DNA from 2 places in the Acetatifactor aquisgranensis genome. Region 1 is predicted to be linked to the other one. Evidence: riboswitches for the same ligand, from Rfam matches in the RefSeq annotation. Region 1 holds a riboswitch; the other holds the start of a gene.

Region 1 (16,145 bases):
TCTTGCCATGGTCTACATGGGCTATAATGGCAACGTTCCTTACATCTTCTCTTTTTTGTCTCATGATTTACCTCATTTCTGCGCCCCGCGCGTGAGGGCGGTTTCGGCGGCAGTCCCTTAAAATCCGGGGAGTGTCAGGATTTGTCTATCCTTGCCGATGGCTTTTTTCAACATATTTTCAAACTGTTACAGTATAGCACTATTTGCCTCAGGGCGCAAGGATTATTGGGGATGCGGAGCAGGATTATCGATTTTGAATAGATAAAAAAATGGAAAACAATATGGATTTGCAAAAAATGACGAAGTATGCGATGAGAAATTGTACTAAAACGGCAATTTCTATTGTATAAATAGTAATATCCAACCGTTCGGATAGTTATCCAGAAAGATTATCCTTTGCGGAGGTGTTACCGGAAAAAGTCTTAGAACAAGAAGGGAGAACGAAAATGACAGATAAGGTAATTGAAAACAACCAGGTGACGGTTATGGGGGAGATATCCAGTCCTTTTACCTATAGCCATGAAATCTTCGGGGAGGGCTTCTACATGATGGACGTGCGGTGCAAGAGACTCAGCGAAAGCTTTGACACCATTCCCATCATGGTATCTGAGAGGCTGATGGACGTGACTGTGGATTATACGGGAGAACTGATATGCGTGAACGGGCAGTTCCGCTCCTACAACCGTCATGAGGAGCGCAAGAACAGGCTCGTGCTCTCCGTGTTCGCAAGAGAGGTGAGCTTTGTGGACGAGATGGAGGAAAGCTCTAAGACGAATCAGATATTCCTGGACGGCTACATCTGCAAGGAGCCCATTTACAGGAAGACTCCCCTTGGGAGAGAAATCGCGGATCTGCTGCTTGCGGTGAACCGTCCCTATGGAAAGTCCGATTACATACCATGCATCTGCTGGGGCAGGAATGCCCGCTATGCCAATAATTTCAAGGTAGGAGAGCGCTGTGCCGTGTGGGGGCGGATACAGAGCAGGGAATATATGAAAAAGCTGGATGAGGAGAATGTGGAGAGAAGAGTGGCCTTTGAGGTATCTGTCAGCAAACTGGAACTGATTGAGGACGGTGAACTGGGATAATACGGGGCCGATTGCAAATGATTTGCCAAAATCAGGAAAGTGTGGTATGCTAGAACCATCCGAAATATTGCCTTTGCAAAGAAAATGAGGTGTGGTATGGCAAAAGGATTGGTTTATATATACGCTGGCGGCGGAAAGGGGAAGTCCCCGGCGGCTCTTGGCAGGGCCCTGCAGGCCGCGATGGAGGGGGAAAGCGTGGTCATCCTCCAGTTCCTGAAAGGAAATGGCATGAAATCACAGGATTTCCTGCGCAGGATGGAACCGGAGATAAAGCTGTTCTGTTTCGAGAAATCCGATGAGAGTTACGAGAATCTCTCGGAGGAGAAGAAGCAGGAAGAGATTGCCAATATCAAAAATGAGATGAACTTCGCCAAAAAGGTGCTGGCCACCAGGGAGTGCGATTTGCTGATACTGGACGAGGTGCTCCGGCTGGTGGAGAAGAAAATCGTGTCCGTGGAGGATTTGAAAGCGCTGCTGGAATGCAGGGGAGATACGGATATCATCCTGACAGGCAAAAAGGCGGGGGAGGATATCTGCGCCCTGGCAGATGAGATTTCCCGGATCGAGACCTGGACGCCGGAAGCGAAAGTCAGGGCTTGACAATAAATCCATTGACAGCATCTCTATATGATGTTATGATTTATGACAACAGGAGACTGGAGAAGCCGGTTTTCTGGTGTATAAAAAATAAATGTAAGAAGATAGAGGTTGCGTTTTTCAAGAGTACTTTTTCGGATGCGGCAGGCGCAGAGGAAGAAAAGGGAAAGGGGAACACGCCGAAAGAGGGGATGATCTGCTCATTGACTCTTGGGCATGCAGTTAAGAGCTGCATGACTGTCATCTGTTCATGAGATGGTGCGCTATCGGTACATATCCTATTGGATTCATTCGCCGGCGCTTTTGTGTCGGCGATTGTTTCATTACAATAGAGGAATGAAAAATGATGGAGGAGAAAAGATGTCTATTTTTAAGGGCTCGGGTGTGGCTATTGTTACGCCCATGACAGACAAAGGTGAAGTGAATTATGAACAGTTTGCGAAGCTGCTGGAATTTCAGATTGCAAAGGGGACGGATGCCATCATAGTCTGCGGGACCACAGGCGAGTCGTCCACTTTGACCCATGAGGAGCATCTGGAGGTCATCCGTTACTGTGCGGAAGTGGTGGCGGGACGCATCCCGGTGGTGGCCGGCACTGGTTCCAACTGCACGGATACGGCTATCTATCTGTCTAAGGAGGCGGAGAAGTCCGGAGTGGACGGACTACTGCTGGTGAGCCCTTATTACAACAAGGCTACCCAGAACGGTCTGTACGCGCATTTCAAGGCGGTGGCGGATTCGGTGAAGCTTCCTGTCCTGCTCTACAATGTGCCCAGCAGGACCAGCTGCAATATCGCACCGGAGACGATTCTGCGACTGTGCACCGATGTGGAGAACATCGTGGGCGTCAAGGAAGCCAGCGGCGATATCAGCCAGATAGCCCGTCTGGCGGCCATCTCCGGCGGCAAGATAGACATCTACTCCGGAAATGACAACCAGATCGTTCCTGTCATGTCCCTGGGCGGCATCGGCGTGATTTCTGTCCTGGCGAACGTAGCGCCTGCCCAGACCCATGAAATCTGTCAGAAATATCTGGACGGCGACGCGAAGGAAAGCTGCAGGCTGCAGCTGGAGGCCATGGAACTGTGCGATGCGCTGTTCTGTGAGGTGAACCCGATTCCGGTAAAGAAAGCGCTCAGCCTGATGGGCATAATAGACGGCGCGCTGCGCATGCCTTTGAGCGAGATGGAGCCCGCGAATACAGAGCGTCTGGAAAAGGCAATGCGGGCATACGGGATACTGTAATCCTGAATTAGACTGGGCTGCTTCGTCGGGCTTATTTCCGACGCGGGAGCCCTTTTGACGCATTTAGGAACAATGGTGGAACGGCATCTGCAGGGCATGACATTGAGAAGGCGGATGCGGTACTGATATGATTGCCATGAACAGGAGGAAGGCTTATGATAAGAATTATCATGCACGGCTGCAATGGAAAAATGGGACAGGTCATCAGGGGACTTCTGGAGGCGGACGGGGATGCGAAGCTGGTAGCAGGCATCGATGTGTTCGACGACGGAAAGAGCCCGTACCCGGTTTTTACGGATATCAGGGAGTGTGATGTGGAGGCCGACTGTCTGGTAGATTTCTCTACGGCCGGGGCTGTGGACAGGATGCTGGACTATTGTGTGGAGAAGAAGCTCCCCTGTGTGCTCTGCACCACAGGCCTCGGTGAGGAGCAGCTGAAGAAAGCGGACCAGGCGGCAAAGGCTATCGCCTTGCTTCGGTCTGCCAATATGTCCCTGGGGATAAACCTGCTTTTGAAGCTTTTGAAGAATGCGGCAGGAGTGCTGGCTCCCGCTGGTTTCGACATGGAAATCGTGGAAAAGCATCATAACCTGAAAGTGGACGCGCCCAGCGGGACTGCCATCGCTCTTGCGGATGCCATCAATGAGGAGTTAGATGGGACTTACTCCTATACTTACGACAGGAGCGTAAGGCGGGAGAGGCGCCCGGAGAAAGAGATCGGCATCAGCGCGGTCAGAGGCGGCACCATCGTGGGGGATCATGATGTCATTTTTGCCGGCCCGGACGAAGTCATCACCTTTTCCCACAGGGCCTACTCCAAGGCCGTCTTTGGCAAGGGAGCTGTCCAGGCCGCGAAATTCCTGGCCGGAAAGCCTGCGGGCAGATACGATATGAGCGATGTGATCGAGGCGGCGCTGTAAGGAGCTTATCGGTGCGGGAATAGGTCCGCGCACTTGGGGAGATGAGGGAGCATACATGAAGGAGAAAGACAATCAGGTCTTGAAAGTTCTGGCAAAGCAGTACAGGAGCGTTGCAGAAGCTTCTACGGAGATCATCAATCTGCAGTCGATCATGAACCTGCCCAAGGGGACGGAGCATTTCCTGACGGATATCCACGGAGAATACGAGCAGTTCAACCATGTGCTGAGAAACGGCTCCGGCTCCGTGCGCAAGAAAATCGATGAAGAATTCGGCAACACTATCAGCAGCAAGGATAAGAAGAGCCTGGCCACATTGATTTACTACCCGGAGGAAAAGCTGGAAATCGTCAAAAAGGAAGAGGATAATCTGGAGGACTGGTACAAAATTTCCCTCCACAGGCTGGTGCAGATCATCAAGAGGGTGTCTTCAAAATATACCCGCTCAAAGGTACGCAAGGCGCTGCCGAAAGATTTCGCCTATGTCATTGAAGAGCTGATTACGGAAAAAGAAGAGATTCACGACAAAGAGGCATACTACAACGAAATCATCCACACCATCATCAGAATCGGGCGGGCTCCTCAGTTCATCATAGCATTGAGCCAGCTGATACAGCGCCTGGTCATAGACCATCTTCACATCGTGGGGGACATCTATGACAGAGGCCCCGGACCCCATGTCATCATGGACATTCTGTGCGGCTACCATTCCGTGGACGTACAGTGGGGGAACCACGATGTGTCATGGATGGGGGCGGCCAGCGGACACATGGCCTGCATCGCCAACGTGATCCGGATAGCGGCCCGCTATGGAAACCTGGATACATTGGAGGACGGCTATGGCATCAACTTGCTGCCTCTGGCCACTTTCGCCATGGATGCCTATGAGAATACGGACTGCAGCGTGTTCGTCATCCGGACGGGCAAGAACCGCAACGGAAAGGCACTGGACGTGGACATCAGGATGCACAAGGCCATAGCCATCCTGCAGTTCAAGCTGGAGGGACAGCTGCTAGGGCGCCATCCGGAGTTTGGCATGGAGGACCGAATGCTGCTGAACAGAATCGATTACGAAAGGGGAACCATCCGCATCGGCGGAAAGGAATATGCCATGCGGGACATGGACTTTCCCACCATAGACCCCGGTGCCCCCTTTGCCCTGACGGAAGAGGAGGAGCAGGTCATGAAAGGGCTGCAGCAGGCTTTCATGAACTGCGAGAAGCTGCAGCGCCATGTGCGCTTTCTCTATTCCAAGGGAGGCCTGTACAAAATCTACAACGGCAACCTCCTCTACCATGGCTGCATGCCCATGGAGGAGGACGGAAGCTTTGCCAGCGTGGAGATTTACGGAAAACAGTACAGCGGTAAAGCCTTGTATGATATTCTGGAATATTATGCCAGGAGAGGGTATTATGCCAAGGACGAGGCAGAGCGCGCCGCCGGACAGGATATGATGTGGTATATCTGGGCCGGAAAAGGTTCGCCTGTGTTCGGCAAGGATAAAATGGCTACTTTTGAACGATATTTCATAGAGGAAAAGGAGACCCATGCGGAGCGCAAGAACAGTTATTATACCCTGCTGGAAAAGGAAGAGACCGTGGACCGAATCCTGAAGGAATTCGGCCTGCGGGACAGGGAGGCCCACATCGTCAACGGCCATGTGCCCGTGGAGCAGATACATGGGGAGTCCCCCATCAAATGCGGCGGCAGGCTGCTGATCATCGACGGAGGTTTTTCCAAAGCTTATCAGAAAAAGACCGGCATAGCCGGATATACGCTGGTATGTAATTCCAGGGGGATGCAGCTGGTGGCCCACGAGCCTTTTGAGTCTTCTTATGCGGCCATCGTGAATGAGTCCGATCTGTTTTCCCATTCCATCGATGTGGAGACTTATGTCCACAGAAAAATGGTGGCGGATACGGATGTTGGAGAGGAAATCAGGGAACAGATTTATTATCTGGAGGAGCTGCTGGAGGCGTATCGGGATGGGGCGATCAGGGAAGAATAAGTAAGCGCTAAAGGCATTCTCAGGCGCATGCCCTGACGCAGATTCTGTCTGCGCAATCGGCAGACGCCTGAGACAATTGCTTATCTTACAGCGCCTCTGGTAGTGCCGGCACCGTTCGTGGTACTGCCTGCGGTGCCGTTTCCTGCGCCGGTACCGTTCGTGGTGCTGCCTGCGGTGCCGTTTCCGCCGGAAGTGGTGCCGCTGCCGTTTGTGGAATTGTTGTCGTTGCCGGTGAGGTCATCCGTGATATTGTCGATGCCGTCAGTGACATCATCCACCGCGTCGTCGATGACATCGCCCGCGTCGTCCAGCAGGGAATCGTCGTTTCCGTTTGTGGCGCCGCCGGTGTTATTGCCATTGCTGTCCGAGCCGTTGGTATTGCTTCCGTTGGTATTATTTCCGTTGGAATTGCTGCCGTTCGTGTTGCTGTCCGAGCCGTCTGTGCTGCTGCCGGCAGCGCTGGAGCCGGAACCCTGTGTGCTGGTCCCGGCCATGCTGTCAGAGCTGTTGCCTTTTTTGTCATTGTTGGTGCAGGCGGTAGCCATGCACACATAGGCCAGCACCAGCCCTAATGCCAAAAGCTTTTTGGCTCCTGCAAAATTCTTTCCTTTTTTCATAGTTTCCTCCATTCTGATACGTGAATATGGAAGTGTCTGCAATTTTCCGACAATTCCTATTGGTAGATAGAAAATACATCAGACTTGTTCCGCGCAGAATCTGCCAGTGGAATCCCGCGCGGGACAGCTGATATGCACTAGTATGTGACTTCTGATTGATTTTATACAGCAAAAAATAAATTAGGAATAAATTGGGAAAGGTAAATTTTAGAATGGAATTCAGACCATGCATAGATATCCATAACGGCAGCGTCAAGCAGATTGTAGGCGGGAGCCTGCGGGATGCCGGGGACGCGGCCAAGGAGAACTTTGTGGCAGAGCGGGGGGCGGCGTATTACGCGGAGCTTTACCGGGATGCCGGACTCAGGGGCGGGCATGTGATATTGCTGAACGCAAAAGACAGCGGCCAATATGCCGCTACGAAGAACCAGGCGCTGCAGGCGCTGGCGGCCTATCCGGGCGGCCTGCAGGCGGGAGGCGGCATCACCCCGGAAAACGCGGCGGATTTCCTGAAGGCAGGCGCCTCCCATGTCATAGTCACCTCTTATGTGTTCCGGGACGGACAGATTGATTACGACAGGCTGGAGCGTATGAGGGATGCAGTGGGAAGTAAAAGGCTGGTGCTGGACTTAAGCTGCAGAAAAAAGAAAGAAGACTATTATGTAGTCACAGACAGATGGCAGAAGATGACGGAGGAGAAGGTGGAGGAGGCGCTGCTGGAGCGGCTCTCGGGATACTGTGACGAGTTCCTGATACACGCCGTGGACGTGGAGGGGAAATCCCGGGGAATCGAGGAGGAACTGGCCCTTTTTTTAGGCAACTGGGGGGGAAATGCCATGACCTACGCGGGCGGCGTGCACAGCTATGAGGATCTGGAGCTGCTGAAAAAGCTGGGAAAGAACCGCCTGAACGTCACGATCGGGAGCGCGTTGGATTTGTTCGGCGGTACGCTTTCCTGGAAAAAAGTGTCGGAAATGTGCAAGAAAGATTGAGATGATTGTGGAAAATGCGCGCAAAAAAGCCTTTATTTATGTTTTTATGCATAAAATAGGTTTTTTTGTTTGTGAGAATATAACAAAAAGCTGCCGTTATCGTTGAAGTGTTTCTCTGTTTATGGTAAAATACTAAAAGGTTATTTGGAGGTGACTTTTATGGTACGTAAGGGACATAAGCGCAAGAATAACCATGTGGTGATTGTTACATCCGATGCAACGGACAGCAAAGTGAGACAGTTTCGGGTCCGACCCTGGATTCTGCAGACAGTTATCCTGGTTCAGTGCGTGATTATCGGCGCGCTGATCGGATTCTTTTTGTATGAGAGGGATGTGTGGGCCGGTGAGCTTCAACAGACGGAATCGGAGAACGAGGCGATTGCGGCTCTGGAGCAGGAAAAAGCCGAGCTGGAGGGACAGATAGCCGATCTGAACGGTGAGATAGATGACCTGAATGTAAAGATAGGGATTCTCAGTGAGACCGTGACCCAGAAGACGCAGACGGAGACCCAACTGTCCGAGCAACTGGAGAAACAGACCATGCCTACGGAATTTCCGCTGACGGGAAAGGCCAGCATGGAGGAAACTGCAGAGGAGAATGGCAATCCTATCTGTATCTTTACGGCTTCCGAGGGTTCTATGGTGGTGGCCGCTGCCAGCGGTTCTGTCATCGTAGTCAATGAAGATCCCGAGTATGGGAACAATGTATGGGTGGATCACGGCAATGGCTATACCACGATTTACAGAAGCGCGGGAGAAGTAAAGGTAAAGCAGGGAGAAACAGTCACACAGGGAGCTACTTTGTTCGTGATTACGGGCGAGGGAGGCAAGCTGGGGTATCAGGTGACACGGGATGGTGCGTATATCAGTCCCATGGAAATACTGGAAATCAGCGGCTGATGAAAAGCGGAGGAAGGGAAAATGAGGAAAAGCGAGACACAGATTTCAACCATTATCGGAATGAACGCGGTATGCGACGGCGATTTTAAGGCCGAGGGAGCCATCCGGATCGATGGCACAGTGAATGGCAACGTGACGGTGACCGATACCGTGATCGTGGGGGTTTCGGGCTGCATCAATGGCGATATCAATTCGCAGAAGGTCATCATCGGCGGAGAGGTGTACGGCAATCTGAATGTGCCGGAGAAAGTGGAACTCACATCCACGGCCAGAGTCATCGGCGATATTACCACAAACGGCCTTGTGATTGACGAGCAGGCAATCTTCCAGGGCAACTGCAACATGAACCAGGATGCCAGCAAGCGGCCCAAGCCGAACCGCAGGGAGCTGAAGGGGATGCAGAAGGAAGCCAGGTCAGCCGTTGCGGAGGCCCTGAACAATATAGAGTCAGGTTCCGGGGAAGAGGGAAGCCAATCTTAAGCAGCCGGCAGGATGCAATTGTAAGATGAAGCTGTAATATACATAAAAAAGCAGGGATGCCGTTTCTGACATGCCTGCTTTTTCGTCTGTCTATCTTATGCCTGTGGAACTTCGGAATCCCCAAGGGATTTTTTCCGGCGCAGGCGTTTAAATACTGTCTCATAACCGTCGTTTCCATAGTTCAGGGATCTGTTCACACGGCTGATGGTGGCGGTGGAGGCCCCGGTCTTCTCGGCAATTTCCAGATATGTGTTATGGTTCTTGAGCATGGCGGCCACCTCGAACCGCTGTGAGATGGAGAGCAGCTCATTGACCGTGCACAGATCCTCGAAGAAACTGTAGCATTCCTCTCTGTTCTCCAGACAGAGAATGGCATCGAACAGGAAATCCACGGCGTCGCTTTTTACTTTTTTGTTCATGTTAAGTACCTCTTGATTGCATTGTGATGTTTATCATTTTACCATATTAAAGTTTTAAAGTAAAGGCGGAAAACTTTAAGAAATTTTTTGAAACAAAATGTTGTCATGTAGTAATGAATACTATATAATCAATCTTAGACAAGAAAACTTGGACAACGGAAATCTGACCTTGCTTTCTGTTGTAGAACACAAGAGAGGGGACGGATATGACGATTGATAATGATAACTTATTGAACAGCATACTTGAAAGTCTGGACAGGGTGAAATATATCAGCCCGGAGGATATCCCGAACATTGATTTGTATATGGACCAGGTCACCACGTTCATGGACAGCCATCTGCAGTCGGCTGCCAGATATCCCGGCGAGGACAAGATACTGACCAAGACCATGATCAACAACTATGCGAAGAGCGATTTGCTGCCTCCTCCTGTGAAGAAGAAATATTCCAGAGAGCATGTGATGCTGCTGGTATTCATCTATTATTACAAGGGAATCCTTTCCATCAATGACATACAGACGCTTTTGAAGCCTATCACGGAGCATTATTTCCAGAACGGACAGGCATATGATATGGAGGCCATCTACAGGGAGGCTTTCGGCATGGAGGACAAGATGCTTCAGTCCATGAAGGCGGACGTGGAGGAGAAGTTCCGGGTTTCCCAGGAAGCCTTTCAGGGCGCCCCCCAGGAGGACATGGAGTTCCTCCATAAGTTCGCCTTTATCTGCACGCTGGGTTTTGACGTATATATGAAAAAGCTGATGATTGAAAAGATGATAGACGAGCTGGGGGCCGGCGGACAGGAGCCGGGGAAGAAGAAAGCCCATAAGGCCAAGTCGGAAGAGGCAAAAAAAGTGTAACAGGGACAGGCCTTTCCTCATATGATACCTTATCAAATATATGGAGGTAGCTATGAGGAGGTTATCCATAAAAAAGGCAGGGGCTGCCTGCCTGGCCGTACTGACGGCAGCGGCGGTCACTGCCGGCTGCGGCGCGGGCGGCGGAGAGGCGGCGAAGAATAGCAAGACGAAAGTAGTGCTCAATGAGGTGGCCCATTCCATCTTTTACGCGCCCATGTACGTGGCTATAGAGGAGGGCTATTTCGAGGAGGCGGGAATCGAACTGGAGCTGGTGACCGGCTTCGGGGCCGACAAGACCATGACGGCGGTACTGACGGATGAGGCGGACATCGGCTTCATGGGCAGCGAGAGCACCATATATACTTACGCGGGCGGCACCGAGGACTATGTGGTGAATTTTGCCCAGCTGACCCAACGGGCGGGCAATTTCCTGGTGTCAAGGGAGCCCATAGAGGACTTTTCCTGGGATATGCTGAAAGGCAAAGACGTGCTGGGCGGCAGGGCCGGCGGCATGCCGGAGATGGTGTTCGAGTATATCCTGGAGAAGAACGGAATCGACCCGGCCACGGAGGTGAACATTGACCAGAGCATTGACTTCGGATCCACCGCCGCGGCGTTTTCGGGCGGGCAGGGGGATTTCACCGTGGAATTCGAGCCTCATGCCACATCCCTCGAGGAAAAGGGCGAGGGCTACGTGGTAGCCTCCCTGGGCGAGGATTCCGGCTATGTGCCGTACACCTCATTCTCCGCTAAGAAGAGCTATCTGGAAAAGAACAAAGACACTGTCCAGGCATTCACGGATGCCCTGCAGAAAGGCATGGATTACGTCCAGAGCCATACGCCGGAGGAAATCGCAAAGGCAATCGCGCCACAGTTCCCCGAGACGGACATGGAGACCCTCACTACCATCGTGAGCCGCTATCATCAGCAGAATACCTGGAAAGAGAATCTGATTTTTGAAGAGGATGCCTTTTCTCTGCTTCAGAATATCCTGAAGGATGCGGGAGTGCTGGAGGAGCAGGTGCCCTATGGGGACCTGGTGACCAGGGGCTTTGCCCAAAAGGCAGCGGAATAGCAGAGAGCATAGGAAGAACAAAGGCGCTTTTCCGGGAAGTAAGGTGCGGAAAGGCGCTTTCTGCGCCTCATTGCTTCAGGCGGATATTCTTCATGGCCCAGAGCCTCAGCGCGTTGGCGTTATTGCTGATTTTCTGGAGAGAGTCCAGGATATCCTGAAAGGCAGGGCGTTCCTTTTCTTCGATGACTCCGTCCTCGGAGATGGCAATCAGGGAGGCCCGCAGGGAATCGATATCTTTCAAAGAACCCAGGACTTTCAGCGCCAGCCTGTCAAAATCGTCAATGGTGACTTCCGACACGCTGGTGCGGCCGATGGGGCATTCCCTGGCGCAGTAGGAGTTGCACAGTTCCGGCATATTGTAGGCCTCCGCCATAGCCTTTACTTCCTCCGGATAGGGGGCGATGGTGTCCAGCTCGATGCGGGCCAGCCTGGTGCGGTCGATTCCCGTGAGCTCAGCGGCCTTTTCCCGGCTGGAAAAATCAGAATTCGTCCGGGCTGCCTCGGAACGTGCGAGGTAATACATATTATCGGCGGCTTTCGTAGCTTTTTTACCCATGTCAAGTCTCTTCTTTCTGTGATATGATAAAATATATATTCCTTTAGTTTATTCTAAAAAGACTAATTTGTAAAGATTATTTCACAAAAGCGGTTGAGGGAATACAGAAAATTTGCTAAAATAGAAATCAGAATATGAAGCGCAAGGAATGAAATCAACAGAAAGGCGGAGGATGGGACAATGGGCTTGATAAAAGCGGCAAAGGACGCGGTCAGCTCTATGCTGGCGGATCAGTGGAGGGAGTATTTTTATTGTGACGCCCTCTCGAACGACATATTGGCGGCCAAGGGGCGGAGGCGCGCAAGCGGAGGCCGTAACAGCAATAAGGGAATGGACAACGTCATTTCCAACGGCTCCGTCATCGCTGTCAACGAGGGGCAGTGCATGATGATAGTGGAGCAGGGAGGCATTGCGGAGTTCTGCGCGGAGGCCGGTGAATTCGTCTACGACAATTCCACGGAGCCCAGCCTGTTCTATGGGAATCTGGGGGAGAATCTGAAAGAGACTTTCAAGACCCTTGGGAAAAGGTTCAGCTTTGGCGGCGCAGCCGCCAAGGATCAGAGGGTCTATTTCTTCAATACCAAAGAGATTATGAACAATCTGTACGGCACGGCCACGCCGATTCCGTTCCGTTACATAGATGACAATATCGGCCTGGACATGGATGTGAGCATACGGTGCAACGGTTCCTATTCTTTCCGGATAGCGGATCCGCTGCTGTTCTACCAGAATGTGTGCGGAAACGTGTCCGATACCTACAGCCGGGGCGAGATTCAGAATCAGATGAAAGCGGAGCTGATGACGGCCATGCAGCCCGCGCTGGGCAAGGTCAGCAGCCTGCGGGTGCGCGTATCGGATATTCCCAGCCATGTGACGGAGCTGGTGGATGCGGTGAATGCCGAGCTGTCCGTGAAGTGGCAAAAGACCCGGGGAATCGTGGTGGTCAGCATGACCATGAACCCGCCCTCCATGCCGGAGGACATGGCGAAGCGCATCAGCGATCTGCAGAGCAGCGCTGTCATGCGCAATCCCAATATGGCCGCGGCCACTCTGGTAGGGGCACAGGCGGACGCCATGAGGGCTGCCGCCGCCAACACGGCTACAGGCCCCATGATGGCGTTCGCGGGCATGAATATGGCGAACGCCGCCGGAGGCATGGACGCCTCTTCCCTGTTCGCCATGGGCGCGGCGCAGAACCAGGCGGCGCAGGCTGCGGGGAGCCAGGCCGGAAACGGTGCGGGACAGGGGGGCAGAGCCGGTGCGCCGATGCTGGGCTGGACCTGCAAATGCGGCCATACCGACAACCGCGGTAAGTTCTGCATGGAATGCGGCAGCCCTAAGCCCTCGGAGGCAGGCTGGACCTGCAGCTGCGGCACGGTGAATCAGGGGAAATTCTGCACTAACTGCGGCACGAAGAAGCCGGAGGGCGCGCCTTTGTATCGGTGCGACAAATGCGGCTGGGAGCCCGAAGACCCTGCGCATCCCCCGAAATTCTGCCCGGAATGCGGAGATGTCTTCAATGAGAACGACAGGATATAAATGCTTCAAAAGGCTTCGGGAACGCTGCTTTTGGGCGGCGTTCCTTTTTTGCCTGGCATGCTTTTTTTGCCATACGAAACCCCGCCGCCGGTGCACATGGCAGATGCCGCCGGCGCTTTGATGGCGGCGGGGATGCTGCATAGAATGAAAATGAGGGAGTAAAGATGGGGTTACTGGATACACTGAACAAGGAACAGAAGCAGGCGGCTTCCACGGTGGACGGGCCGCTTTTGGTGATAGCGGGTGCGGGCAGCGGAAAGACGAGAGTGCTGACTCATAGAATCGCCTATCTCATAGAGGAGATGGGAGTGAAGCCCTGGAATATTCTGGCGATTACTTTTACCAACAAAGCGGCGGGAGAGATGCGTGAGCGGGTGGACAAGCTGGTGGGCTTCGGCTCGGACCAGATATGGGTCTCCACTTTCCACTCCGCCTGCGTGCGCATCCTGCGCCGACATATCGACAGGCTGGGCTATGACAACAGCTTCACTATCTACGACAGCGACGACCAAAAGACGGTGATGAAAGCCGTGATCAAGCGGCTGAACCTGGATCCGAAGATGTACAAGGAGCGGTCTCTGCTCAGCGCGGTCTCGTCCGCCAAGAATGAGCTGATAGATGTGAGCCAATATGAGCTGGAGGCCGCCGGGGATTATGATTTTATGAAAAAAATATATGCCAAAGCCTACAGAGAGTATCAGGAGACTCTCCGGGCCAACAATGCGCTGGATTTTGACGACATTATCGTAAAGACGGTGGAGCTGTTCAAAAGCTGCCCCGAGGTGCTGGATGCTTATCAGGAGCGCTTCCAGTACATCATGGTGGACGAGTACCAGGACACCAACACGGCGCAGTTCGAACTGGTAGGGCTGCTGGCGAAAAAATATCGGAACCTCTGCGTGGTGGGAGACGACGATCAGTCCATCTACAAGTTCAGAGGGGCCAATATCCGCAATATCCTGGACTTTGAGGAGCATTTCCCCGAGGCGGTGACTATCAAGCTGGAGCAGAACTACCGTTCCACCCAGTCCATCCTGAATGCCGCAAACGCCGTGATAAGCAACAATACAGGCCGGAAGTCCAAGACTCTGTGGACCGGAAGGGGAGACGGGGAAAAGGTGTGCCTGCGGCAGTTCGACACCGCTTACGAGGAGGCGGAATTCATTGCGGAGGACGTGGCGCGCAGAGTGGGGAAGCGGGGAGCGAAATACAAGGACTGCGCGGTGCTGTACCGGACCAATGCCCAGGCCCGCCTCCTGGAAGAACGCATGATCATGGAGGGCGTGCCATATAATGTGGTAGGAGGTACAAACTTTTATTCCAGAATGGAAATCAAGGACATCCTGGCCTATCTGAAGACCATAGAGAGCGGAAGGGACGAGGTGGCGGTGCGGCGTATCCTGAATGTGCCCAGGCGGGGCATCGGCAATGCCACTTTGGAGAAGTTGGAGGATTATGCCCGGATGCGGGGCATCGGGCTCTACGCGGCCATGGAGAAAGCGGACGAAATCATGAGCCTTGGCAAGGCGGCTTCTAAAATCCGGACCTTCGTGGGCCTGATAGAGAGCCTGCGCAGGGAGCGGGGCCAGAAGACCATCGCCGAGCTGATACGGATGATTGTGGAAAAAATTGAGTACGAGGCATATCTTGCGGATTACGACGATGAGGGCGGAGATGACAGGCTGGCCAATGTGGACGAACTGATCACAAAGGCAGTGAACTACACCGAAAGCCATGAGGAGCCCACATTGGCGGAATTCCTGGAGGAAGTGGCGCTGGTGGCGGACATCGACAATGTGGACGGCGATGACGACAGGGTACTGCTGATGACCCTGCATTCCGCCAAGGGGCTGGAATTCCCCAATGTGTATCTGGCAGGTATGGAGGACGGATTGTTCCCGGGATATCTGACAATCAACTCCGAAGACCCCTCTGATTTGGAGGAGGAGCGCAGGCTGGCTTATGTGGGCATCACCAGGGCCATGGATGAGCTGATTCTGACCTGCGCCAGGATGCGGATGATCAGGGGGGAGACCCAGTACAATCCGGTGAGCCGTTTCGTGGGGGAGATTCCGGAGGAACTTTTAGACAGCAACGGAGCGGGGCCCAGGCGGTGGACGGAGAGCCGGAAAGAGGAATCGGACGCCTTTGTGATCGCGGATGCGGACGCGTTTCTGGAGAGGAGCAAAAGGAATATGGGAAACGGCGGTGGGGCCGGTATCGGAAGCGGCACAGGTTCTCAGCCGGCTTTCGGCCGTCCCAAGGCCATCATACGTCCGAAAGTTACCCCCAAGGCGGATAAGCCTTATATCGCAAAGGGAATCGGCAGCCTGAACCAGCTGGCGGGCATTTCCAGGGGAGTGCCCCATCAGGCTCCGGCGGCGCTTTCCTATGGCGTGGGGGACAGGGTCTTACATGTAAAATACGGCGAGGGGAGCGTGCTGCAGATTGACAGGGAGCCGCGTGACTACAAGGTGACCGTAGATTTCGACAGGGCCGGACAGAAAATTATGTATGCATCTTTTGCAAAATTGAAAAGGTTGTAGTATTTTTCTGATGAATATGATATAATAAGTTGCGGGTGTATTTGGATTCAGACATACAAAGAATAAAGGGCAGTCAATCTGCCGAGATGGAGGTAATCTTATGAACAAACTTGAGAATTTGATTGATATCGCCAGGCTGAATGAACTGCTTGGGAAGAAGGAAGAGGAGAAGAAGGAGTGGAACGTGGTGGTCTGCATCCTGGCAGTCCTGGGAGCCATCGCGGCAGTGGCCGGCATTGCGTATGCGGTCTACCGTTACCTGAATCCCCGCTATCTGGACGACTTCGAGGACGAGTTTGAAGATGA
Region 2 (16,145 bases), on a different contig from region 1:
TACGGCGTCAGGCAGGGCGTCCTGAAGCGGGAGGCTGTGGAACAGACGCTGTATCTGGCTGGCAGGTTGAAAGAGTATTCTCCGGCGCTTTTCGCGGCGCTGTCAGAGCTGTATGAAAAAAAGAAAGATGTGCAGCTGCTCCAGGAAATCTGCACCTTATTGATAAAGGGCGGAAAGGCCGGCCCCGCTTATTTTGAGTGGTACAGGGCCGGGGTGGATGCCCAGCTGAGGATCACGAATCTGTATGAATATTTCATGATGTCCCTGAACCTGGACAGGCCCCGGGAGATTCCCAAATCGGTGCTGAAGTATTTTTCCTATCAGAACAATATGGACTATGCCCATACGGCTTATCTGTACGATTTTATCTGTCAGCATCAGGACAAGCTGGGTGATATCTATGAGTCCTATCGGTTCAAGATAGAGCATTTTGTCACAGAGCAGATGAAAAGAAAACGCATCAATCGGAATCTGGCGAATTTATATAATAAGCTTTTGCGGCCGGAGATGGTGGACGAGCAGACCAGTGTGCCGCTTTCCAGGCTGCTGTTCGCCCATCTGATTCAGGTGGAGGATGACAGGCTGCGGAAAGTGTATGTATACCAGCCGGGGAATCTGCATCCGAGCGAATATATTCTGTCGGATAATCGTACATGGGTGTCCCTTTACGGCAGCAGATACACCATCGTCTTTGAGGACGGGGAGAAGAACCGTTTCCTGAAGAACGCGGACTACACCATGGAGAAGCTGATGATTCCGGGGAAATTCCTGCGCTGGCTCCTGCCTTTCGGGGAGCTGGGGCCGGAACTGGATTTCTATCTGTGCGACAGCGAGAGCGTGTGCAGGGAGGAACCTCCTGAACGCATCAAGAGGGAACTGCGGATTGCGGCCTCCGATGCCTCGGACAGGCAGGTGAGGCGGGAACTGTATCTGCGGATTCTCCAGTACTACTATGATACGGACGATATGCGGGCGCTGGACGAGTACCTGAAGAAGATTCCGCCGGAGGAACTTGACGCCTCGGAGAGGGCTTCTGTGGTGCGGTTCATGGTATTGCGGGGGAACTATAAGCTGGCCTGGGAATGGCTGGAGAGCTATGGGCCTTATTTTGTGGATGTGAAGATTCTGGTGCGGCTGGTGGGAGCCATGCTGGAGCGGTACGATATGGGGGAGAATCCCCTGCTGACTGCGGCTGCCGTCTATATTTTCCGAAAAGGGAAATATGACAGCACATTGTTGGATTATCTCGTGACCTATTATCAGGGCATGACGAGGAATATGCGTGAGATTTGGAGAGCCGCGAAATCTTTCGGCGCTGACTGCTACAGGCTCAGCGAGAGGATGCTCGTGCAGATGCTCTATTCCGGCGCTTTCGTGGGGGAGAAGATGGAGATTTTCCGCTATTATATCTCCCAGGGGGCGAAACAGGAGGTGGAGGAGGCCTTTCTGGCCCAGTGCTCCTACGACTATTTCGTTCGGGAACGTATCATGGAAAAAGAGGTATTCCATGAAATCCGGCAGATGTACCTGCGGGGGGAGCCGGTGCAGATGGTCTGCAAGCTGGCCTACCTGAAATACTTTGCCGAGAACGGGCAGGAGATGGAAGAGTTTTCCGATTCCATGGTACAGGAACTTTTGGAGGAGATGCTGGAAAAGGAAATTTATTTGGAATTCTTTCAGGACTTTGACCAGTGCCCCAGGCTGCGGAGGGAGCTTTCCGACAAGACCATCATGGAATACCGCACGAAGCCTCAGACAAAGGTTTGTGTCCACTATGCTGTCCTCGGGGAGAACGGGGAGGCGGAAGGATACCGCAGCGAGTACATGAGAGAGGCATACGGGGGAGTGTGCTTCAAGGCTTTCGTGCTGTTCTTCGGGGAGAGCCTGCAGTATTATATCACAGAGGAAGCGGACGGAAAATATCAGATAACCGGCAGCGGCACGATTCAAAAGAGCGACAGGCGTGCGGAGGAGGACAGCAGATATCAGCTGATCAACGATATCGCCACCGCCAGGGCCATGCAGGACTATGACACCATGGACGAGCTGCTGGAGGAGTACTATAAAAAGGATTTTCTGAACAGCAGATTGTTTGAATTGAAATAGAGGGCACAGTGTATGGGAATTCTGAACAGTGACAGACTGATAGTAGGATATGATTTGGGAAATGAATACTCCCAGATCAGTTTTGCTGTCTCCGAGAGCGCCGAAGCCCAGAGCCTTTCCCAGGTGGCCGGCGCCGAAGTCTATAATATCCCTACGGCCCTTTACAAAAGAAAGGGCACGAACCAGTGGCTCTTCGGCAGAGAGGCGCTGCGGGCGGACAGCGAAGAGGGCATCCTGGTGGAGAACCTGCTGTCCATGGCGCTGGGGAAAGAGCCGGTGGTCATAGATGGGGAGAACTTCGATCCGGTGGCGCTGCTGGCGCTGTTCTTCAAGCGCAGCCTGGGGCTGCTGTCCCAGGTCGGGAAGAAACTGTCGGCGCTGATGGTGACCTGCTCATCACTGAACCGGGACATGCTGGATGTGCTGCTGCGGATGGTGGAGGGTGCGCGCCTGAAAGCGGACAGGATTGCCGTCCAGAGCTATGAGGAAAGCTTCTACGGTTATATGCTGCGCCAGCCTAAGGAGCTCTGGGGAGGCGATGTGATTCTGTTCGACTATCGCAGGGGCGGAATATGCATGATGCGCATGGAATGCAACAGGCGGACCACTCCAATCGTGACTTTTGTGAAAGAGAAGATGTACGAGTTCCCCGAGGATGCGCTCCTGCGCTGGGGAGAGGAGAGCGTCCTCGGGGAGTTGAATCCCGAAAGACAGCAGGAACTGGACACGGCCTTTTTGAAAGTGGCACAGGAGGTCTGCGGGGAGGGAACGGCAGGCAGCGTATTTCTGATTGGTGACGGTTTCGCTCAGGAGTGGATGAAAGAATCCCTGCGCTTCCTGTGCAAGGGCAGGCGGGTGTTCCAGGGGAATAACCTGTTCAGCAAGGGCGCCTGCTGCGGGATGCAGGAGAGGATAATGCCAGGCGAGATGGGGAAGACCCATGTTTTTCTGGGAAATGATAAGCTGAAAGCCAATATCGGCATACGCCTGTTCAGACAGGGGGAGGAATCCTATTATGCCCTGCTGGACGCGGGAGAGAACTGGTATGAGGCGGAGCATGTCATGGAACTTTACCTGCAGGAGGGCAATGAACTTGCCCTGACGATCACGCCCCTTGCGGAGAGCCAGACGGCCGGGAGGAGCCGGCTGGTGCGCATCATTCTGGAGGGGCTGCCCGGAAAGGTCTCTCGGCTGGGAGCGCGTTTTTTCCTGAAAGAGGAGAACCGGCTGTCAGTGGAGGTAAAGGACCTTGGCTTTGGGGAATATCGGGTGTCCTCCGGGCGGGTGTGGAAAGAAGAGATTGAGATAGGATAATGTATTCGGTCAGGAGAGGGAGCGGCAACGATGCGTGTCAGTATCTGTGTGGGAAATTATGCCAAAATGCCATATTGTGTTCCGGGAATCGGGACGAATGTCTTCAGCATGGAAGAACTGTGCTTTTGTATGAAAGAAAATGCCTTTCTGCTGGACCTTTCTCTTTTGGATGACAGGCTGTTGGACTGGGTGGAAAAGGAATGCGGCCTGCGGGATCTGGCAAAGGCTCTTTATCCTCTTGTGCACAGACAGGGGTCTCTCAGCGCTTTCGTGCTGGCTATTCTGCGCTACGTGGGCTTTTTTGACGAGGCCGTGCTGGAGGAGACGGAAAACCTGCTGAAGCAGGGAGCGGGACTCACCGGCCTGGAGAAGCGCAAGAGCCAGATAGACTATCTGGTGCGGAAGAAGAAATACAGACAGGCCCTGCAGGGCTATGAGGAGCTGCTGCGGAAGGTGGAGGAGCATGGGAGCGAAGCACCGGATTCCGGGTCTCCCGGGGAAAAGGAATTTGTTGCGAAAATCTGGCATAATAAAGGTGCGGCGTTCGCAGGGCTCATGCTCTACGGGGAGGCCGCGGAATGTTTCAGACAGGCTTATGAATGGAACAGGATTGAAGAATATTGCGTAGATTATCTGTCGGCAAAGCGTATGGAGCTGCCAGAGGAGAAGTATGTGGCTTTTACGGCGGAGCACGGCGAGTGGCATATGAGCGCGCTGGAACTGGAAAAGAAGCTGGAACGCGCCGTGGGCGAATGGGAGCAGCAGCCGGATTACTTACGGCTGTGCAACCGCAGGGAATTAAGGAGCCGGGATAGGCGCAGGTTCGATGAGGACAGTGAGCGGCTGGCCCAGGCCTTAAAGGACGCCTACCGGGCGGGAATGTAAAGGAAAGTCAGAAATGGGATTTTGGTCAAAATTATTCAAGAAAAGAAAATATCAGGAGAGCGGTCCCGAGGACTGGGAAAACGTAGTCTATGACAGGGACGATGTGGACTTCGGCCAGGAGGAGGAGCGGAGCAGGTATATCACCAACTGCCTGGAACAGATGGGAGAGGCGACGAAAGAAATCGGCCTGCTGACGGGGGAATATTCCCTGATCACCTCCTATCTGACTGATATGGAGGAAATCGAGGCGCTGCCGGAGTCGGAACGGGAGGGCCTGGACAATATTGCCGGAAGGCTGGTGGCGCTGGAGCAGGAGAGCAAACGCTACCGGGGCAGGAAGAACCGCATGAAGGATGCGGATTATTACAGACTGCGGGAGCACGAGGGCGAAGTCAAAGAGGGAATCGCAAAGCTGAAAGAGTGCGAGGAATACGGTGGGAAAGTGAAGCAGGATCTGCAGAGGCTGGACAGGGAACGCCATGCCTATGAATACCGCAGACAAGAGCTGAACAATCTTATGGACAATCTGCGCGGGATGACGGTGATCTTCGTGACCGCTTTCGCCATGTGCATCCTGATGCTGGTGATTCTGCAGTTCGGTTTCCATATGAATACCCAATTAGGGTATCTGCTGGCGGTGGCGGCTGTGGCAGTGGCCCTGACGGTGACATGGGTGAAGTATACGGATGACGACAAGGAGCTGCATCAGGTGGAGATAGCGATCAACAAGCTCATTCTTCTGCAGAACAAGGTAAAAATCCGATATGTGAACAACAGGAATCTGACGGATTACCTCTATATGAAATACGGCACGAACAGCGCGGCGGCGCTGGGGCGGCTTTGGAAGCAGTATCAGAGGGAGAAGGATGAAAGGCGGGAATTCGCGGCAGCAGAGGGAAAGGCGGAGCATTACCGCAGGCAGCTTTTGAATAAGCTGTCCCATTACCGGATTGCCACGCCCGGCAGATGGGTGGATAAGGCGGCGGCCCTGCTGGACAAGCGCGAGATGGTCGAGATGCGCCATGAGCTGATTCAGCGCAGGCAGGCGCTGCGCAAGCAGATGGACTACAACAATAATGTCGCTGAGACTGCCAGACAGGAAATCATAGACGTGGCAGACAAGTATCCTGCCTATGCCGCCGAAATCATGGAGATGGTGGCGCAGTACAGAGGAATGGAGGAAGGAGGCTCTGTGGAAGAGGGGAATTCCGGGGATTCTGCGTATTGACTTCTGGTCTTTTGTAAGATATGATAAATGCGTCGGAAAAATCATTTATCATTTTCACCATAGAAAAAGGAGATTGTAGATGAATATGGAAGAGATACATTCCATGGAAGAAATACATTCCAGAGAAGAGAGGCAATCCATGGACAGATATGTAAGCCCTCTGTCTGAGCGCTACGCCAGCAGGGAAATGCAGTATATTTTTTCTCCGGACATGAAGTTCAGCACATGGAGGCGGCTCTGGATCGCGCTTGCGGAGACAGAGAAAGAGCTTGGCTTAAGCCAGGACGGAAAGCCCGTCATTACGGATGAGCAGATTGCGGAGATGAAGGCCCATGTGGATGATATCAATTACGACGTGGCAAAGGCCAGGGAGCGGGAAGTCCGCCATGATGTCATGAGCCATGTGTACGCATACGGACAGCAGTGCCCTAAGGCGGCGGGCATCATCCATCTGGGAGCCACCTCCTGCTATGTAGGAGACAATACGGACATCATCGTGATGACGGAAGGATTGAAGCTTTTAAAGAAAAAGCTGGTGAATGTCATCGCTGAGCTGGCTGATTTTGCAGAAAATTATAAGGCGCAGCCCACGCTGGCCTTTACCCATTTCCAGCCTGCCCAGCCTACCACGGTGGGAAAGCGGGCCACACTTTGGCTCCAGGAGTTCTATCTGGATCTGGAGGATCTGAATTATGTGCTGGACAATATGAAGCTGCTGGGCTCCAAGGGAACCACCGGGACACAGGCGTCTTTCCTGGAACTGTTTGGCGGCGACCAGGAGACCATCGACAAAATCGATCCTATGATTGCGGAGAAGATGGGCTTTAAAAAGTGTTTCCCTGTGTCCGGCCAGACCTATTCCAGAAAGGTGGACACCAGGGTGGCAAATGTGCTGGCAGGCATCGCGGCCTCCGCTCACAAGATGAGCAATGATATCCGCCTGCTCCAGCATCTGAAAGAGGTGGAGGAGCCCTTTGAGAAGAGCCAGATCGGATCCTCTGCCATGGCTTATAAGAGAAATCCCATGAGATGCGAGAGAATCGCGTCCCTGTCCAGATATGTGATGATTGACGCGCTGAATCCGGCGATTACCTCCGCCACCCAGTGGTTCGAGAGGACGCTGGACGATTCTGCCAACAAGAGGCTGTCCATTCCGGAGGGCTTTCTTGCGGTGGACGGCATCCTGGATTTGTGCCTGAACGTGGTGGACGGGCTGGTGGTGTATCCGAAAGTCATTGAGAAGCATCTGATGAGTGAGCTGCCCTTTATGGCTACGGAGAATATCATGATGGATGCCGTGAAGCTGGGCGGGAACCGCCAGGAGCTCCATGAGCGCATCCGGGAGCTTTCCATGGAAGCCGGGAAGAATGTGAAGGCAGAGGGCAAGGAGAACAATCTGCTGGAGCTGATCGCGGCGGATTCCGCATTTTCCATGACATTGGAGGAACTGCAGGAGTCCATGGATCCCGCAAAATATGTGGGGCGCTCCAAGGAACAGGTGGAGGCGTTCCTATCGGATGTGGTCCGCCCGGTTCTGGAGGAGAATAAGGAGCTGCTGGGCATGAAAGCCGAGGTCAAAGTGTGAAAAGATTTGCTAAGCGTCCGCCAGAGGCGGCAGGAAAGCAAAGATGGAGTTGAGTTCGCGGGTTTTAGGGATTCTGCGGAACGAGAATATTATTCAGGAGGCATGGAATGGGAGGTTTTTTTGGTGTCGCATCCAAGGAGGATTGCGTCTTTGACTTGTATTTCGGAACGGATTATCATTCCCATCTGGGTACCAGAAGGGCAGGAATGGTAGTCTATGGGAAAGACAAAGGATTCGACAGGGCCATACATAATATAGAAAACGCTCCTTTTCGGACAAAGTTCGACAAGGATTTCAATGAGATGCGGGGAAACATCGGCATCGGCAGCATCTCGGATTTCGAGCCCCAGCCATTGATGGTGCGCTCTCACCATGGCACATACGCCATTGCTACGGTAGGCAGGATCAACAATGCGGCGAAGCTGACAGAGGAGCTGCTTTCCAAGGGTCATGCCCATTTTCTGGAGATGAGCGGCGGGGATTTGAACGCCACGGAACTGGTGGCTTACCTGGTGGATCAGAAGGACAATCTGGTGGAGGGCATCCGGTATGCCCAGGAGTCCATCGAGGGATCCATGACCCTGCTGATCATGACGCCCAAGGGGATATATGCCGCCAGGGATCTGCACGGCAGGACGCCGGTGTCCGTGGGGAAGAAAGAGGGCGCATGGTGTGTTTCTTTTGAAAGCTTTGCCTATCTGAACCTGGGATATGAGTTCCAGAGGGAACTGGGGCCCGGGGAAATCGCAGTGGTCACCCCTGAGGGCGTCCACACACTGATGCAGCCTGGCAAGGAGATGAAAATCTGCACCTTTTTATGGGTATACTATGGATATCCTACCTCCTCCTATGAGGGAATCAGCGTGGAGAAGATGCGGTATAACTGCGGCGCGCTGCTGGCGGAACGGGATGATGTGAAGCCGGACATCGTGGCAGGGGTGCCGGATTCCGGTACGGCTCATGCCATCGGCTATGCCAACAAATCGGGGATACCTTTCTCCAGGCCTTTCGTGAAATATACGCCTACCTGGCCCAGATCCTTCATGCCCGCCGTACAGACCCAGCGGAATCTGATAGCCAAGATGAAGCTGATTCCCGTGAAAGATCTGATAGAGGGGAAGAGCCTGCTGATGATTGACGATTCCATCGTCAGGGGGACGCAGATGCGGGAGACCACGGAGTTCCTCTACCACAGCGGCGCAAAGGAAGTCCATATCCGGCCTGCGTGCCCGCCGCTTATGTACGGCTGCAAATATCTGAATTTTTCCAGGTCAAAGTCGGAGATGGATTTGATAGCCAGAAGAGTCCTGAAAGAGATGGAGCAGGAAGGGCGCGAGATTGATTTGAAGGCATATGTGGATCCCGATACAGCGGAGTACAAGGAGATGGTGGAGCGAATCGGAAAGCAGCTGAATTTCACCAGCCTGCGCTACCACAGACTGGACGACATGATTGCGTCCGTGGGGATTGACAGGGAGAAGCTCTGTACCTATTGCTGGGACGGCAGAGAATAGCGTGAGAAGAAGTTCTAGGCGGCCAAAGGACGCCCGCCAAGAACTTCTAGGCTCGCTTGAGCGAATGAATTCGCTCGCGGCCGTCTCACGCGGAAGAATGCCTGGAGGGCGAGCATTCTTCCAGGTTGTGGGGGTTCCAGGGTGTGATTTTTTCCAGGGGGTTAGGGGCTTCTGGAGTATGTTTTTTCTGGGGGATGTTTGGGTGTTGGTGGTTTGTGGGTTATAGGTGGAATTTAGGGGAAGAAGTTTTTTGAGTCTGGGGTGTTTGATGTGATCAGGATATGTTATGTGGTGGTGGTCTCTTTGCCGTTTGTGGTTTATTATATTTGCAAGGCGCATTATATTGAGCGGCATGGGGAGCGTTATTCGGAGGAGGAGCGCTATAAGATGGCGCGGAAGTGCATTCGCATCATGATGCGCAATGGGAGGATAGAGACGGAGAGCTTCGGGCAGGAGCTTTTGCCTGAGGAGGGCGGCTATGTCATGTATTCCAACCATCAGGGTAAGTATGACACGCTGGGAATCATGAGTTCTCACCCGAAACCCTGTACCATTGTTATAGATGCCTACCGCTCCAGGCTCCCTATCACGGATTCTTTCATTGATTTGGTGCAGGGCAGCAGGCTGGACAAGACCGATATGAAATCCCAACTTAAGACCATCCTGCAGATTGCCGATGAAGTGAAAAGCGGAAGACGCTATATCGTGTTTCCTGAGGGCGGCTATGACCACAACAAGAATGAGCTGCAGGACTTTATGGCCGGTTCCTTTAAGTGCGCCACCAAGGCAAAAGCTCCGATTGTTCCGGTGGCCATCATTGATTCCTATAAGCCTTTCGGAGTGAATTCCCTGCGCAGGGTGAAGACACAGGTACATTTCCTGACGCCTATCTACTATGAGGAATACGGCAGGATGAAAACGGGCGAGATAGCCGAGATGGTGAAAGGGAGGATTGCCGCGGTCATCGACAGGCAGCTGAACCGGCAGGGAGAGATGTGCGATGCTTCTGTGATGCATTGTAAATGATTTTGTGTAAGGTCGTACTTAAATGCGCAATACTTTTATTGGACACTCCTTTATCATAATTAATTTTGTCGTCATGATTGGAATGCAGTTAAAAGACTCCCCATGCCGGGTGCTTGGCGAAGGCGTGCAATATCAGTGGCATGAAAATGAGGATAAAATAGTGATTCCGGATGTCTCTGTAAATTGTAATATCAGAGCCGGAAAAATGTGTCATTGACGGGAATTCCACGGATGATTATGGAAGTCATCTCAGACTCCACGGAAAAATATGACCGAAAGCAAAGGAACTCTGCAGTTTGTCATGTTTCTGAATCTGAAGACAGATTTTGATGAACTGTTTGATATTTGACGGAAAAAGGACTGCCGCCCGGAGAGAATACCAGTTTGGCAGTCCTTTTTGGTGCTCAAATATACGAGAAAATTATAACGGTTTCCCGGTCAGCATCTCATATGCCTGGAGATATTTGTCGATGGTCTTCCGGACCACATCTTCGGGCAGGATCCAGTCGTTGCCGGGATTGGCTTTCAGCCAGTCCCGGGCGAACTGTTTGTCGAAGGAGGGCTGGCCGTGGCCGGGCTCATATTCATCCGCAGGCCAGAAGCGGGAACTGTCCGGGGTCAGCATCTCGTCTCCCAGGACGATGTTGCCCTCTTCGTCCAGGCCGAACTCGAACTTCGTGTCGGCGATGATGATGCCGCAGCCCAGTGCGTACTCCGCGCACTTTTTATACAGCGCGATGGTGTAGTCCCGGAGCTTTTCGGCATATTCCTGTCCCTTTCCAGGGAAGCGCTTCTCCAGGTAATCCACGCTCTGCTCAAAGGAGATATTCTCGTCATGGTCGCCGATTTCCGCCTTGGTGGAGGGAGTATAGATAGGCTCGGGCAGCTTGTCCGACTCCTTTAAGCCCTCCGGCAGACGGATGCCGCAGACGGTGCCGTCCTTCTGGTAGCTGGCCCAGCCGCTTCCGGTGATGTAGCCTCGTACGATGCATTCCACGGGAATCATCTCCAGCTTCCGGCAGAGCATGCTGTTGCCGTCGAACCTTTCCTGCCGGAAGAACTCGGGCATGTCCTTTACATCCACGGAAATCATGTGGTTGGGCAGGATGTCCTTTGTCATGTCGAACCAGAAACGGGACATCTGGGTCAGCACAGCGCCCTTTTTGTCCACCTTGTTGCCCAGGATTACGTCAAAACAGCTGATGCGGTCTGTTGCCACCATAATCAGGCTGTCGCCGTTGTCATAGATTTCGCGTACCTTGCCCTCTTTGACGGGCTTACATTCTTGATTGGTCATGTTCCTTTTGCCTCCTTTGCCTGTTCTAAGTCTTTTTGTCAATCGTCAGTTCTTAGCCTGACGTTTTTATGCTCTTAAGTTTAGCACATATGCCCGGAAAGCACAATAACGCAGAAGGAGAATCCGGCAAAAGAATTCATCCGCCGGTTGAGGAGGATGGAGCCTGCCGTGTCAGGCCGGGAATCGGGGAGGCTGTGAGGGTCAAGCTGCCCTCCAGTGGCCTGCGGGGCTCCAGCCCGTGGAATATTGCATTTTCCACCGGGGCTGCAGAAGGAATCGTGGCATCTGAAAATCTTCTATGCCATCGTCCATGTGGAGCCGGAAACGGAAACAGCCCGGCAAGAGCAAGTCTATGATCTGCAGATATTTCTCGATGCAGCAGAACTCATTTCTGACGGACGTCATGCTGTCCCCATTGATGTTGTAGCGCATCATGTAGGAGAGGGCGGTGACGGCGGTGCAGATTTCCGCAGTCTTTTTTGGTAAGCCATGCCCTGGATGGCGCTCAGTGTATTGTAGAGGAAATGGGGACTGATCTGGGGCTGGAGGGCCAGGAGCTGTGCCTGGTTCTGGAGAATCATGTGCTGGTCGGATTCGGCTCCGGCCAGGGACTGGCAGGCAGCATCATATTCCTGGAATTTAATACCTTGTTGCATTATTGCACACTGCGGATATAATTTAATATCTTACATTACAATGATTTATCCATATATAAACAAGTAAAATTGTTAATCGGAATATCTCTCAAGAACTGCACTAAAAAAATGAATATACCAATTAAAGTACCAATCTGCCATTTTTTGAATGCAGTCGAGAGGCAGCATCTGCGAGCGGAGGTACCCGAAATAAGCCCCGCCGGAACCGGACTGTGGGAGAACTATTCTTTTATCTATTCAAACGGCCAGCTTAAGGCAAAGCTGATGGTAAGAAAGGGATAAATCCCTTGTCTTCCCTGGAACTGATTTTTTTATTTGCAGCCAGCATCATGGGATGCTCCGTGATGCCGTAGACCAGGACAAGGCAGATGTCCTTTCCGGAAGCCGTGACCTGCACTTTTACATGGGAAAGATAGGCATCATGGTTTTTGCCTTTATAATAAAGCGGCATTTTGATCTTGCCCTTGTTGGAAATTTTATTAGAAAAAGTTAAAATTTCCCGTTTCAAAGTGTAGGTATTTGATGTAAAATGAGCCATAAGGAATCCTCCTCTTTTTGTTTAGTGGATAATTGTTGTGGTGACATTATTTTAATCAAAAAGGAAGAAGATTCCTTATATTTTTGGTATTTTCAAAAAATTGTGTATAGTGATGCAGACAGAATTGGGTTCTGCCAACAAAACTACGGAAACTCAAGGTAAGATATGATTGAAAAATCTTCTGCTTTATGATAGGATAAAGCCAGAGCAGATTTCTTCATTCCAGTTTTTCTGTAATCGATTCCATTCTTCATACAGATCGGAAAATTCCTGCTTCAATTTCAGCACGACCGGCGGGAGTTTTCAGAGGCTCCCACACAACTGAACAAGGGAGGCGGCAACATGGCGGAAAAAGACGTTACAGAGAAAATTCTCATGTCCTATGCCGATGTGTTCGCGGATTGCATCAACACATTGATATACCACGGCGAAAGGCAGCTGGATCCGGACGACACACAGCCTGCGCCTACGGAAAGCTTCTATAAGGGCGAAAAGGCGCACAACCAATTCTGTGATATCAGCAGGTATCTCACAGAGAAAGGGAGGATTGTCCTCCAGTATATTATTGAGAATGAGACGGAACTGGAGGAACGGCAGATTCTGCGGACGATATCTTATCAGGGCGGCTCCTATAGACAGCAGCTGGAGAGCGGCATCCCTGTATATGGGGTGATTGCGATTGTGATTTCCTGGACGGGGAAAACCAGCCGCATTCCCCGGAGCCTTCACGCGCTGCTTTTGAGAAACGGGGTGCCGCCGGAGAAGCTGAAGCAGATAGACGATAATAAGTTGACGGTTTACCATATGAATGACCTGCCGTTGGAAATCAGGAGCCGCTTCACCAGTGATTTGGGATTCGTGGCGGATTATCTCAACGAGGGGAACTTCGAGAGACGCAGGGGACAGGACATCGTCCATCTGGAGGCATTGTGCGATATGATGGAGGCGATTACCGGGGACATCAGATTTACGGAACAGGCAAATGAACTTTTGGCGAAAAAGAAAGGAAAGAAGATTATGATGTGTGAATACATCGATCAACTGGAGGCGCGTGGAGAAGCGAGGGGAGAAATGAACGGAGAGGCAAAACTGGCCTCTTTGCTGGAGCGGTTGTATGACCTTGGGAGGAGAGAAGACGCGGAACGTGCGGTGCGGGACATGGAAACCAGGGCAAGGCTGTACCGGGAATTCTCCGTTCCGGGCTATAGATATGAGCAATGAACTTTACCGACAGGCCTTAGAGAGCCTTAGCTTCAGACCGGCGATGGCCACATCCCAAGGACGGCAGTTTTTTGCTTTTTTCGTAAAAATAATTGACAAATATCTGATTATCATCTATGATTACACCTAGCATGATAGAGGCGCGGAAGACAAGAGTACGTTCCCTGACAGCCCGGGCAGCGGGAGGGGACGGAAAGGGGATTCCGCCGAGATGAAAAGGGCTGTGCCGGCCTTTCTCATCGGGCTGTGGGAGAATATCTCACAGACTGTCGTCCTTTCCGGGACGGAGCGCTGTTATGACTCCTTGAGCTTGTTTGCGAAGTCATGGCAGAGAGTCATGGCTTTTTCGATTTATGGCAATGGAATGTCCCATACAGCCCTGCATGCGGCCTGCCCGGCGGGTGCCGCAGGGCATTTAGCCTATGGCGGAGGAGGCGGCACAGGGATTCCATGTCTTACAGGGGGATGTTTTCCAAAGGGCTACCCTCGGATTCAGAAAGCGTGTGGGAGAAAGGGGCCGTTTCGGCAGCGCCGGTGCCCCGCGCGGCACAGACAGGAGAGGAGAAAGGTATGGACAAGAGAAAAGGGAACATGGTCAGAGGAATCCTGCTGGCGGTCATCCTGGTGGCTGCATTCGCGGCGCCGCTGCTGGCAGGGAACGGTGAGAGCGCCGCGGAGGGCGGCGGATTTTACGGCACGGTCTGGGCGCTGCTGCCGCCGGTAATCGCCATCGGGCTGGCGCTGATTACCAAGGAGGTGTATTCCTCGCTGTTTGTGGGGATTCTCATGGGCGGGCTGCTCTATTCCGCCTATTCTTTCGAGGGCACGGTGCTCCATGTGTTCCAGGACGGAATCGTGAGCGTGCTCTCCGACGGGTACAATATCGGCATCCTGGTATTCCTGGTGATTCTGGGAGCCATGGTGTCCCTGATGAACAAGGCCGGAGGCTCTGCCGCTTTCGGGCGCTGGGCGGCGCAGCATATCAAGACCCGGGTGGGAGCCCAGCTTGCCACCGTGGCGCTGGGGGTGCTGATTTTCATTGATGATTATTTCAACTGCCTGACGGTGGGCTCCGTGATGCGTCCTGTGACGGATAAGCACAAGATTCCCAGGGCGAAGCTGGCATACCTGATCGATGCCACAGCGGCGCCGATATGCATCATTGCGCCTATTTCCTCCTGGGCCGCGGCTGTAGCCAGCTACGTGGAGGACGGCAACGGCCTGACATTGTTCATCCGGGCCATTCCCTTTAACTTTTACGCCATCCTCACCCTTGTGATGATGATAGGCATGGCCTTGATGAAGCTGGAGTTCGGGCCCATGGCGAAATATGAGGAGGCGGCACGCTCCAAAGGGGATCTGTTCCACGGAAAGAATCCTTACGCAGGCATGGCCGCTGACAAAGAGGAGAAGAAAGGAATCGTGCCGGATCTGGTGCTCCCAATTGCGGTGCTCATCGTCTGCTGTGTCATCGGCATGATTTATTCCGGCGGTTACTTTGAGGGGGCTTCTTTTGTGGAGGCATTTTCCAATTCTGACGCGTCCATAGGCCTGATGCTGGGCTCTGTGTTCGCGCTGGCCTTTGCGATATTGTATTATTGCCTGCGGGGAACCATGACTTTCCGGGAGACCATGGACTGCATCCCCGAGGGTTTCCGGGCCATGGTGCCTGCGATTCTGATTCTGACCTTTGCCTGGTCCTTAAAGGCCATGACGGATTCCCTGGGAGCGGGAGAGTTCGTGGCAGAAGTGGTGAAAGGCTCTGCCGGAGCGTTCCAGGCTTTCCTGCCGGCGGTGGTGTTCCTGATCGGCTGTTTCCTGGCTTTTGCCACCGGCACCAGCTGGGGCACTTTCGGAATTCTGATTCCTATCACTTTAAGCGTCTTCCCCCTGACGAACCCTCTGGGCGTGGTGTGTGTCTCCGCCTGTATGGCTGGCGCCGTCTGCGGCGATCACTGCTCGCCCATATCGGATACCACGATTATGGCTTCCGCGGGGGCACAGTGTGACCATGTGGATCATGTGTCCACGCAATTGCCTTACGCGGTCATAGCGGCGGCCGTGAGCTTTGTGGCGTATCTCATCGCGGGCTTTGTGCCTAACGCGCTGATTGTGCTTCCGGTGGCCATCGTACTGATGGTGGGGACGCTGATTGGCATCCGGATGGTTGCGCGGAAGTAAGGATTCCGAAGCAAGGATTCCATAAAAGCGGAAAGAGAGGCTCTGCCAACGGACAGCGGGATTCCGGGGCAGGGCCTTTTCGCTTTTTATCAGGATGATAGATTCCAGGCGGGCAGAGCCGGATTTTCCGGTTCTGCCCGATGTTCGTCAAGATATAGTGCTGAAACGTCCATAGTTTACAGGGCGGCGTCCACAGGGAAGACTTTTCCCTCGGTGATGCCGCTTTCATTAAAGGCATCGATGCGGACATAGTACTGCTTCACGTTTGACATCAGAGCGCGTATCTCCACCTGATTTTTGCCGAACACCCGGTAGTTGTGGTAGAGCTTCTCGGGCGTATGCCCCCAGAGTACCTCATAGCCCATGGCGGGCTTATTCCAGGAAGCAATCTCATTGTAAGAGGAAACCTCTTTCCATGTGACTTTCATGGACATGCCGTCCAGGCGGGTCGCTTCTACGTCAGTCACTGGGGCGGGAGCGTTGCCGCAGCCTCTGCCGAATGCCCGCAGGCCGCTGATGCAGGCCGGTTTGTGGTAGGCTGTATCGATTATGGTAAGGCGTATATATGTTGCCGGGATGCCGTCCTCCCAGACT

The links. Region 1 has a riboswitch for lysine ahead of dapA (4-hydroxy-tetrahydrodipicolinate synthase). Riboswitches for the same ligand answer to the same signal wherever they lie in the genome.
Region 2: it holds a riboswitch for lysine, as region 1 does, so the genes downstream of both, NFS35_RS02030 (Na+/H+ antiporter NhaC family protein) here and dapA (4-hydroxy-tetrahydrodipicolinate synthase) in region 1, are expected to answer to the same signal.

What each region holds. Positions count from the first base shown of each region.
Region 1 is NZ_CALPDH010000012.1:122,181-138,325, forward strand. Features, by position in the region: gene typA (translational GTPase TypA) at 1-64, opposite strand, end outside; gene NFS35_RS12165 (single-stranded DNA-binding protein) at 447-1,088, shown strand; gene NFS35_RS12170 (cob(I)yrinic acid a,c-diamide adenosyltransferase) at 1,185-1,688, shown strand; lysine riboswitch at 1,783-1,959, shown strand; gene dapA (4-hydroxy-tetrahydrodipicolinate synthase) at 2,046-2,930, shown strand; gene dapB (4-hydroxy-tetrahydrodipicolinate reductase) at 3,086-3,850, shown strand; gene NFS35_RS12185 (fructose-1,6-bisphosphatase) at 3,906-5,855, shown strand; gene NFS35_RS12190 (hypothetical protein) at 5,936-6,472, opposite strand; gene hisA (phosphoribosylformimino-5-aminoimidazole carboxamide ribotide isomerase) at 6,685-7,464, shown strand; gene NFS35_RS12200 (murein hydrolase activator EnvC family protein) at 7,624-8,364, shown strand; gene NFS35_RS12205 (bactofilin family protein) at 8,386-8,844, shown strand; gene NFS35_RS12210 (YerC/YecD family TrpR-related protein) at 8,940-9,263, opposite strand; gene NFS35_RS12215 (DUF1836 domain-containing protein) at 9,470-10,123, shown strand; gene NFS35_RS12220 (ABC transporter substrate-binding protein) at 10,176-11,198, shown strand; gene NFS35_RS12225 (helix-turn-helix domain-containing protein) at 11,266-11,754, opposite strand; gene NFS35_RS12230 (SPFH domain-containing protein) at 11,935-13,293, shown strand; gene NFS35_RS12235 (ATP-dependent helicase) at 13,458-15,839, shown strand; gene NFS35_RS12240 (hypothetical protein) at 15,940-16,145, shown strand, end outside.
Region 2 is NZ_CALPDH010000002.1:56,812-72,956, forward strand. Features, by position in the region: gene NFS35_RS01975 (DUF5717 family protein) at 1-2,106, shown strand, start outside; gene NFS35_RS01980 (DUF5716 family protein) at 2,119-3,420, shown strand; gene NFS35_RS01985 (hypothetical protein) at 3,451-4,305, shown strand; gene NFS35_RS01990 (hypothetical protein) at 4,319-5,533, shown strand; gene purB (adenylosuccinate lyase) at 5,619-7,118, shown strand; gene NFS35_RS02000 (amidophosphoribosyltransferase) at 7,226-8,632, shown strand; gene NFS35_RS02005 (lysophospholipid acyltransferase family protein) at 8,903-9,658, shown strand; gene NFS35_RS02010 (phosphoribosylaminoimidazolesuccinocarboxamide synthase) at 10,080-10,955, opposite strand; gene NFS35_RS29575 (sensor histidine kinase) at 11,387-11,536, opposite strand; gene NFS35_RS02015 (hypothetical protein) at 11,480-11,632, shown strand; gene NFS35_RS02020 (hypothetical protein) at 11,862-12,149, opposite strand; gene NFS35_RS02025 (hypothetical protein) at 12,492-13,370, shown strand; lysine riboswitch at 13,498-13,672, shown strand; gene NFS35_RS02030 (Na+/H+ antiporter NhaC family protein) at 13,962-15,551, shown strand; gene NFS35_RS02035 (family 43 glycosylhydrolase) at 15,728-16,145, opposite strand, start outside.